DNA from 2 places in the Brevundimonas sp. DS20 genome. Region 1 is predicted to be linked to the other one. Evidence: riboswitches for the same ligand, from Rfam matches in the RefSeq annotation. Region 1 holds a riboswitch; the other holds the start of a gene.

Evidence for each region. A riboswitch is a leader RNA that binds a small molecule or an ion and turns the genes downstream of it on or off. The one in region 1 is predicted to bind glycine.
Region 2: it holds a riboswitch for glycine, as region 1 does, so the genes downstream of both, gcvT (glycine cleavage system aminomethyltransferase GcvT) here and JL11_RS12455 (TonB-dependent receptor domain-containing protein) in region 1, are expected to answer to the same signal.

The regions. Positions count from the first base shown of each region.
Region 1 is NZ_CP012897.1:2,552,352-2,556,579, forward strand. It holds gene JL11_RS12455 (TonB-dependent receptor domain-containing protein) at 1-1,595, opposite strand, end outside; glycine riboswitch at 1,771-1,858, opposite strand; gene JL11_RS12460 (ABC transporter substrate-binding protein) at 2,066-3,157, opposite strand; gene JL11_RS12465 (response regulator) at 3,211-3,873, shown strand; gene JL11_RS12470 (sensor histidine kinase) at 3,870-4,228, shown strand, end outside.
Region 2 is NZ_CP012897.1:2,941,787-2,946,014, reverse strand. It holds gene gcvH (glycine cleavage system protein GcvH) at 1-159, opposite strand, end outside; gene gcvT (glycine cleavage system aminomethyltransferase GcvT) at 298-1,413, opposite strand; glycine riboswitch at 1,469-1,554, opposite strand; glycine riboswitch at 1,558-1,653, opposite strand; gene JL11_RS14435 (class 1 fructose-bisphosphatase) at 1,811-2,782, shown strand; gene pncA (bifunctional nicotinamidase/pyrazinamidase) at 2,779-3,414, shown strand; gene JL11_RS14425 (adenosine deaminase) at 3,605-4,228, opposite strand, start outside.

The DNA of each region.
Region 1 (4,228 bases):
AAGGCCTTGGCCGCGTCCAGCTCGCCAATGCGCTGATCGGTCTGCTCCTTGCGGGCTTCCAGGCCGACGGCGATCGACACGTCGCCGGCCGGCAGGCTGAAGGGCTCGCCACGCAGGCTGACGCCGGCGACGTCCAGCTTGGTGGTGGCCCGCTGCTGAGGCGTGCCGGTGACATAATCGATGGCTTCCTGAGACGGCGCGCCCAGGCCAAAGAGATTGATCGGCACGCAGCCCGAGTTGGGATTGGTCAGGGTCACGCGGCAGACGGCTCGACCGCTCACGGGATCGATTACGGAATCGACCGCATTGGCGAATTCGGTCTTCAGCAGGAAACCGGGCGTATCGATATTATTCTCAAACTCGCCGTGGCTGTAGTAGGCGCCCCAGCGCCAGCTGTCGCCGAACTCGCCGTCCACGGCCAGAGTGGCCTGGGTGGTGACGCGCTCGAAATCGATCGTGGAATAGGACAGATCGGAGTTGAAACGTCCGAAGGTGAAGGACGTCTGGCCAGCGGCCGCCATCTGCTGCTTGATCGTGGATGACAAGAAGGCGTTGTCGATGCTGATGGTCAGGTCGCCGCGATCGTGATCGCCGAACCAGACATAGTCGTTCCACATCCGCGAGTGACGGACGTCAGCAGTGACCCGCAGCTTGTCATTGATCTCATAGACGGCGCTGGCCAGGCCGGTGTAGCGGCGCTGCGGCGTGACCAGGGGGCTGAGATCGTCATTGGACGGACCTTCGCCGCCGATCGAGTTGGTCCCGCTGACTGTGCCGTAATCGAAAGGCCGAAGCGTGCCGTCCGGGTTAAACACCTTACCGCGGTTCACGCCCGACAGGATCAGACCGCCGTAAGCGGCGTTGGCGAAACCGACGTCGGGCTGCAAGGCGCCGTTGACCGTCGCCCATCGGCCGATATTCGGGCGTGAAGCCTTGGGGATGACGCCTTCGTTGTCGAGGTATTCGCCGCCGATGACGAAGTGGCCGCGCCCGTCGGCGAAGTCCGCGCCCCAGGCGCCTTCGAACCGTTCCTGCTCAGCGTCGTCGTAGGAGGACACGCCGTATTCGGCGCCCAGCTTGCCGCCGGTGAAATAGCGATCAATGCCGATGTTCACGACGCCGGCGACGGCGCCTGAGCCCCAGGCGGCCGATGCGCCGCCCGTAACCACGTCGACGCTCTTGACCAGCACCGACGGCACGGCGTTCAGATCGTTCTCGCTGGACACGCGACGCCCATCGATCAGGACCAAGGTCCGGTTGATGCCCAGGCCGCGCAGATCGACCGGCGCATTGCCCGCACCGGTGTTGGTGCCGGTCGTCTGGGCCGATGTGGTGGCGCGGAATTGAGGCATGTCGTTGAGGGCGGCGGCGATATTCGGCCGCGCGCCGACCGACAGATCCTCGGCGGAAAGATGGATGGTCGGCGTCGGCGCCTCGAAGCCGGCGCGGTCGATCCGCGAGGCGGTGACGACGATGTCATCGACCGAGGCCGCATCCTCTGGGGCGCCCGCCTCCTGGGCATGGACAGAGGTGGCGCAGGCCATCAGCGCGATGGCGCTGCAATAATAGGTCAGGTTGCGATTAAGACGAGACAAAGCGAGATTCCTCATGGCGACGACGCCCCTCCCCAGGGTTGCCCAATGCGACCGGCGCTCTGCGGCGCCTGTTCGCCCCCGCTGTCATTGGGCCTGAGAGTTTCGGGCCGTTCGCCGACCCTTTCTCCTTCGGCGAGGCCGCATCCCCCGGATTCGACCTTCTCTCCAGCGTTCCTTCAGCAAGACGGTCCGTTTGCCTGAGCGTTTCCGGGGCGGTTGCGCCTTCGGCGTCGGCGGGAACCGATCTCTCCCGCCTTGCTGAAGCGAGTAAGATCGACCAACGAATGCCTGTCAAATCGGCACGCCTCGCAAGGCTAATGCTTCTATTTTCACATTCATGCAATTACATGCCGCTTTTGAAGCGCGTCAGTCGTTTGTCGCCGAGCGACTCTCGGTCACCGCAGGATCGGTGAAAGCGAGGTGACAGAAACACCGCCTTCAGAAGAAAGAGACTTATCCACAGGAAAGCCTTAGGGCGCCCTAGGGTCGTCCGGCGCCCGTTCCGCCGCCTGCATGGCGGCCCGCCAACGCTGCAGAAGCCCCTCGCGACGCGCCTGATCAAGATTGGCGAGCAAGGCCGGTCCCACACGGACCGGCCGAGCGCCGGGGATAGAGGTGCGACGCTCGGTAAGAATGTCGTCGCGAGCCGGGCGGACCCCCAGGCCGGCGATGATCCTCTGCCCTTCACGCGATAAAAGAAAATCCAGAAAAAGCCGGGCGGCGTTGGGGTGGGCCGCGTTGCGGGGTATGAAGGCCACGCGCGAGACGGACAGATGATAGTCCTCTGGCGTAACCAGGCCGATATCGGGCGCCCGGGCGACCCACGACGCCCCGTAAGACTGGTTCATATTGTAGGCGAAGGCCATGCGGCCCTCAGCCAGTTGGCCCATCATCCTTTGGCCGGACGTATCGGCACGCGGATGAGTAGACCCCAGGGCAGTCATCAGGGCCCAAGCGTCGGGATAGATCTGGATGTCGGCCGACAGTTGCAGAAGCGCCACCCCGCTGCGTTCGGCGTCATACAGGGTGACCCGGCGGAAAAACCGGTCCGCGTCGGTAGACAGCCGTTCGAGCAGTTGGGCGTGGCTGCGCGGCACGATCTCCGACGGCAACCGCCTGCGATTATAGGCGAAGACGACGGGCTCGGCCGTCACACCGAACGCCTGGTCTCGCCAGACCGAGCCGTCCGGCATGGCCGCCCGATGCGGCGATCGATAAACTTGGGCGTAGCCGTCATTGATCAGCTTGACCTGCACGTCCATCGCTGTGCTCCAGACCAGATCCGGCCCCTCCAGTCCGGAGGCGGCGCGGGACTGGACTCGGTTCGCGATCAGGGTCGAGTTGATGTCCTCGAGCCGCACCGCGATCTCGGGCCAGCGCCGTTGAAACGCCGCCAGCACAGGCCCCATCAGGCTAGTGTTCGTGAGGATGTGCAGCCCGCCCTCGCGCCTGGCCAGCCATCGGACGCGGGGCGCCGTCGCGACCCCGTCCGGCTCGCCCGCGCAGGCCGAAACCCCCGCCCCCGCGAGTCCGAGAAGCAGATGTCGGCGGTCCGTCTTCACCGGGGCGGGTTTCCCGCTATTGTACCGCTCATGATCCGCTCCTTCGCATCGCCATGAGAATACTGGTCGTCGAGGATGACAAGGCGCTTCAGCATTCGCTCGAGGCCAGCCTTCTGGCGGTCGGTTTCGAACTCCGCTCCACCGACAGCGGGGACCAAGCCCTTCATCTGGAAGCGACGGAGCGGTTCGACGCCGCCGTGTTGGACATCGGCCTTCCCGACATCGACGGTTTCGAGGTCCTGAAGGCCTTCAGACGGCGGGGATCGCAGACGCCCGTCCTCATGCTGACCGCGCGCGACGCCCTGGGCGACCGGGTGGCGGGACTGGATTTCGGCGCTGATGACTATCTCGTCAAACCCTTCGCCCCTTCGGAACTGATCGCCCGATTGAGAGCGATCGTGCGTCGACGCCAGGGTCGGGCGGCGGGCGCCGCGATCGTCGGCTCACTGGTCTGCGACTGGGACGCCGGCCGGGCCCAGGTCAATGACCGGGAGCTGTCGCTCCGTCCGCGCGAATGGGCGGCCCTGCGCGTTCTGGCCTCGCGCGCTGGCCAGGTGGTGGATCGGGAGTTGTTGGCGGCCGAAGTCTTTCCGCAGGATGAGGCTCCCTCGCTCAACGCCCTGGAGATCCATGTCGGTCGGCTGAGGCGCCAGTTGCAGCCTGACGGCCCCGCCGTGACCAATATCCGCGGTCGCGGCTATCGTCTCGATCCATGAGCGAGGCGCCCGGCTCGCGCCGCCCCCACAGTCTGGTGACACGTCTGCTGATCGCCCAGGTCGCGCCCCTGGCCCTGTTCGCCGTCGTGGTGCTGGCGGTCGGGGCTTGGACGGCCCACCGCGTGGTGGCGGAGACGGCCGACCGCCTCCTGGCGGGGGCGCTGCAGACCATCCGGGAAACGGTCTCGGTCGCCGACGGCAAGGTGACTGTCGATGTCGCGCCCTGGACTCTGGGCCTGCTCGACGGTCCCGAGCGGGACGCCGTCTTCTACAGTGTTCGCGAGGGCGGCCGACTGATCACAGGCTATGAGGAGTTGCCGCGCCTGCCCGACGCCTCGTCGGATGCTCCGATCTT
Region 2 (4,228 bases), 390 kb from region 1:
GACCACGGCGAAGCTGGCGCCCTTGGCGACGGTCTTGCCGACCTCAGGCACTTCCACGAACACCACGTCGCCCAGGGCGTCGGCGGCGTGTTTGGAGATGCCGACGGTGGCGATGTCGCCGTCCAGGCTGACCCACTCGTGATCCTTGGTGAATTTCATTTCTCTTCTCCATCTCCCACCCCGTCATCCTCGGGCTTGACCCGAGGATCGGAGGCGGATCGTTCTCTGTGTTGATCCCGACGCAATGCGGCGGATAATCCGGCCCTCGGGTCAAGCCCGAGGGTGACGGGGTGAATGTTACGCCTTCGGCTTCCGGTAATAGCGTTGCGCCACGAACGGCATGGCGACGACCTCGGCGGCGGCGGGCTTGCCGCGCACGATGACCTTCAACTCCGTGCCCAGCGCGGCGAAGGCCGGCGGCACGAAGCCCATGGCGATGTTCTTGCCCAGGGTGGGGGAGGGGCCGCCCGAGGTGACCTTGCCGATGACATTGCCGTCTGCGTCGGCGATCTCGGCGCCTTCGCGGGCCGGGGCGCCTTCCTTGACGATCAGGCCGATGCGGACGCGAGACGGGCCATCGGCCAGTTCCTTCAAGATGCGGTCGGCGCCGGTGAAGTCGGCGCGCTCCTTCCTCGACTTGGACAGGGCGAAGGTCAGGGCGCCTTCGACCGGGCTGGTGGTCGGGTCGATGTCGTGGCCGTGCAGCGGCAGGCCGGCCTCCAGGCGCAGGCTGTCGCGGGCGCCAAGGCCGATCGGCTTGACGCGGGCGTCTTCCAGGATGGTGTTCCAGACACGCTCGGCCTGGTCCGCCGGGACCGAAATTTCATAGCCGTCCTCGCCGGTATAGCCCGAACGCGAGACATAGCAGTCGACGCCGAACAGCATCAGCCGGGCGCATTCCATAAAGCCCATTTCCGCCAGGATCGGTTCGTGGGCGGCCATGACCTCGGCGGCTTCCGGCCCCTGGATGGCGATCAGGGCGCGGTCGTCCAGCACCGTCAGCTTGGCGTCGCCTTCCAGGTTCGCCTGCCAGAAGGCGAAATCCTCGTCCTTGTTGCCGGCGTTGACGACGACGAACAGGCCGTCGTGATCCGGGCGGCCGGCCATCAGGTCGTCGATGATCCCGCCGTCCTTGTTCAGAAGCAGCGAATACTTCTGCTTGCCCGCCTTCAGGATTTCATAGTCGCCGGGCACGAACCGCTCGAACTGGGCGGTGGCGTCGGCGCCGGTGATCTTGCACTGGCCCATGTGGGACACGTCGAACAGGCCGGCGTGTTCGCGGGTCCAGCGGTGCTCGGCCAGGACGCCCTCATATTGGACCGGCATGTCATAGCCGCCGAAGCCCACCATCCGGGCCCCCAGGGCGCGGTGCGCGGCGTTCAGGGGCGTGGTCTTCAGGGTCTGATCGGTCATGGTTCAGGCTTTCACGGTCGCGTGTTGTGGCGGAGCTCCGCCGTCCTCGCGCCCCCGCTGTCCTGAAGCCTGAGAGATTCCGGCGACCAAATCATGTCGCCTTGCTCCGTCGGCGCGCCCGTGAAGAGCGGCTTTCCAGCGTCCGTATGCTTCGCGGTCCGTTTGCCTGAGCGTTTCCGGGGCGGTTGCGCCTTCGGCGTCGACCCGCCGAGGCGCGCCGATCTCTCCCGCGAGAGCAATCGACCTAAGCCACCGACTCCGGCCGCAAGTCAAGCGCAGGCGTGTTTTGACGCCGCCTTGTCGCACTTCCTGACGTCCGGCGTCGGCTCGCCCTTGCTCTCCCTGCGTCCGCCCGCCAAGAACGGAGCGTCCCTCTCCGCCGCTCCGGACCGATCCCATGACCGCCGACCGCACCCGCCTCGACGCCCACATCGCCGCCCTGGAGGTTCCGGAAGGGCTGAAGACGGTCCTGACGGTCGCCGCCGCCACCTGCGCCGACATCAGCACTCTGGTCGCCGGCGGCGCCCTGGCCGGGGCCTTGGGCGCCTCGGGCCAGATCAATGTTCAGGACGAGGAGCAGAAGAAGCTCGACGTCATGACCAACGACATGCTGACCGACGCCCTCCTGGCCTGTCCCGCCGTCGCGGGCGTCGCCTCCGAGGAAATGGACGAGGTCCAGCCGGCCTCCCATTCGACCGGCGAATATCTGGCCCTGTTCGATCCGCTGGACGGCTCGTCCAACATCGACATCAACGCCATGGTGGGGACCATCGTCTCGGTGCTGAAGTCCGCGACGCCTTCGCCGACCGAGGCCGACTTCATGCAGCCGGGCCGCAATCAGGTCGCCGCCCTCTACGCCCTGTACGGCCCCCAGACCATGCTGGTCCTGACCACGGGCGCCGGGGTCAAGGGCTTCACCCTGTCGAACGACGGCGACTGGATCCTGACCCACGACGCCATCGCCATTTCGCCGGACACCAAGGAGTTCGCCATCAACATGTCGAACCTGCGCCACTGGGCCGAGCCGGTGCAGCGTTATGTCGACGGCGTGCTGAAGGGCGCGGACGGCCCCCGGGGCAAGAATTTCAACATGCGCTGGGTCGCCGCCATGGTCGCCGATGTCCACCGCATCCTGATGCGCGGCGGTGTCTTCCTGTACCCCTGGGACAAGCGGGAGCCGAACAAGCCCGGCAAGCTGCGCCTGATGTACGAGGGGAATCCCATGGCCTTCCTGGTTGAACAGGCCGGGGGCAAGGCGACGACGGACGGGGTTCAATCGATCCTCGACATCCAGCCCGAGCATCTGCACCAGCGCATCCCCGTCGCCCTGGGCTCGGCCAACGAGATCGACGCCTACGCGAGCGCATGATGAAGATCGGTCCGACGGACGCCCTTCTGGTCATCGACCCACAGAACGACTTCTGCGAGGGCGGTTCTCTGGCGGTCGCGGGCGGGGCGGGGATCATGCCGCTGATCAACCGGCTGGCCGAAGGGTTCGACCGGGTGGTCCTGACCCAGGACTGGCACACGCCGGACCAGATTTCGTTCGCCTCCAACCATCCCGGCGCGGCCCCCTTCACCGAGATCGAGGTCGCCTACGGCCGCCAGATGCTGTGGCCGGACCACTGTATCCAGGGCTCGCCCGGCGCGGACTTCCATCCCGACGCGGCGCCTACGGTGCAAAAAGCCCTGGCCGTGATCCGCAAGGGCTACAACCCGGCGGTCGATTCCTATTCCGGCTTCTTCGAGAACGACCATCGCACCCCGACGGGCCTGGCCGGCCTGCTGCGCGACCTGCGCGTGACCCGCGTCTTCCTGTGCGGGCTGGCCTTCGACTACTGCGTCCGCTTCACCGCCGAGGATGCGGTGCGCGAGGGTTTCCAAGCCGTGGTCATCTCCGACGCCAGCCGCGCCATCGCGCCGCAGACCGAGGCGACGGCCCGGGACAGTTTCCGGGCGATGGGGGTGGCGGAGGTCGGGGCCGAAACCCTCCTCGGCTAAACCCCTCTTTCGTCATCCTCCGGCGAGCTTAGCGAGACCGGGGGACCCAGCGGCGCGCGAGAGCGCGAACCTGTCGCGGGCCAGGTGCTCCCGCATCGTGCGGCGGATGGATTTCGCCTTCGGCGCCGCTGGATCCCCCGGTCCGCGCCGCGAAGACGCGGCTTGCCGGAGGATGACGAAAGAAGAGGCGTCAAACCGCCTTCGCGTACGCCTCTACCTCCGCGACGAACGCCGCCTTCTCCGCCTCGCCCAGGAAAGACCCCTCGAAACTGTTCTTCGCCAGCAGCGTCACCTGTTCCTTCGTCAGCCCGACCGCCGCCGCCAGCCGGCTGTAGTTGTCGTTCACGTACCCGCCGAAATAGGACGGATCGTCCGAGTTCAGGGTGACGTGCAGGCCCCGGCGCAGCATCTCGGGCACGGGGTGGTCCTTCAGGTCGTTCACCACGCACAGTTTCAGGTTCGACAGGGGGCAGACGGTCAGGGTCATCTGCTCGCGCGCCAGCCGCTCCACCAGAACCTCGTCCTCCATCGAGCGATTGCCGTGGTCCATTCGGTCGATGTGCAGCAGGTCCAGCGCCTCGTGCACATAGGCCGGCGGGCCTTCCTCGCCGGCATGGGCGCACAGTTTCAGGCCCAGGTCGCGGGCGGCGGCGAAGACGCGCTGGAACTTGGACGGCGGATGGCCGACCTCCGACGAATCCAGCCCCACCCCGATGAAATGATGTAGATAGGGCTTGGCCGCCTCCAGGGTCGCGAACGCCTCTTCCTCGGTGAGGTGCCGCAGGAAGCTGAGGATCAGGCCCGAACTGACGCC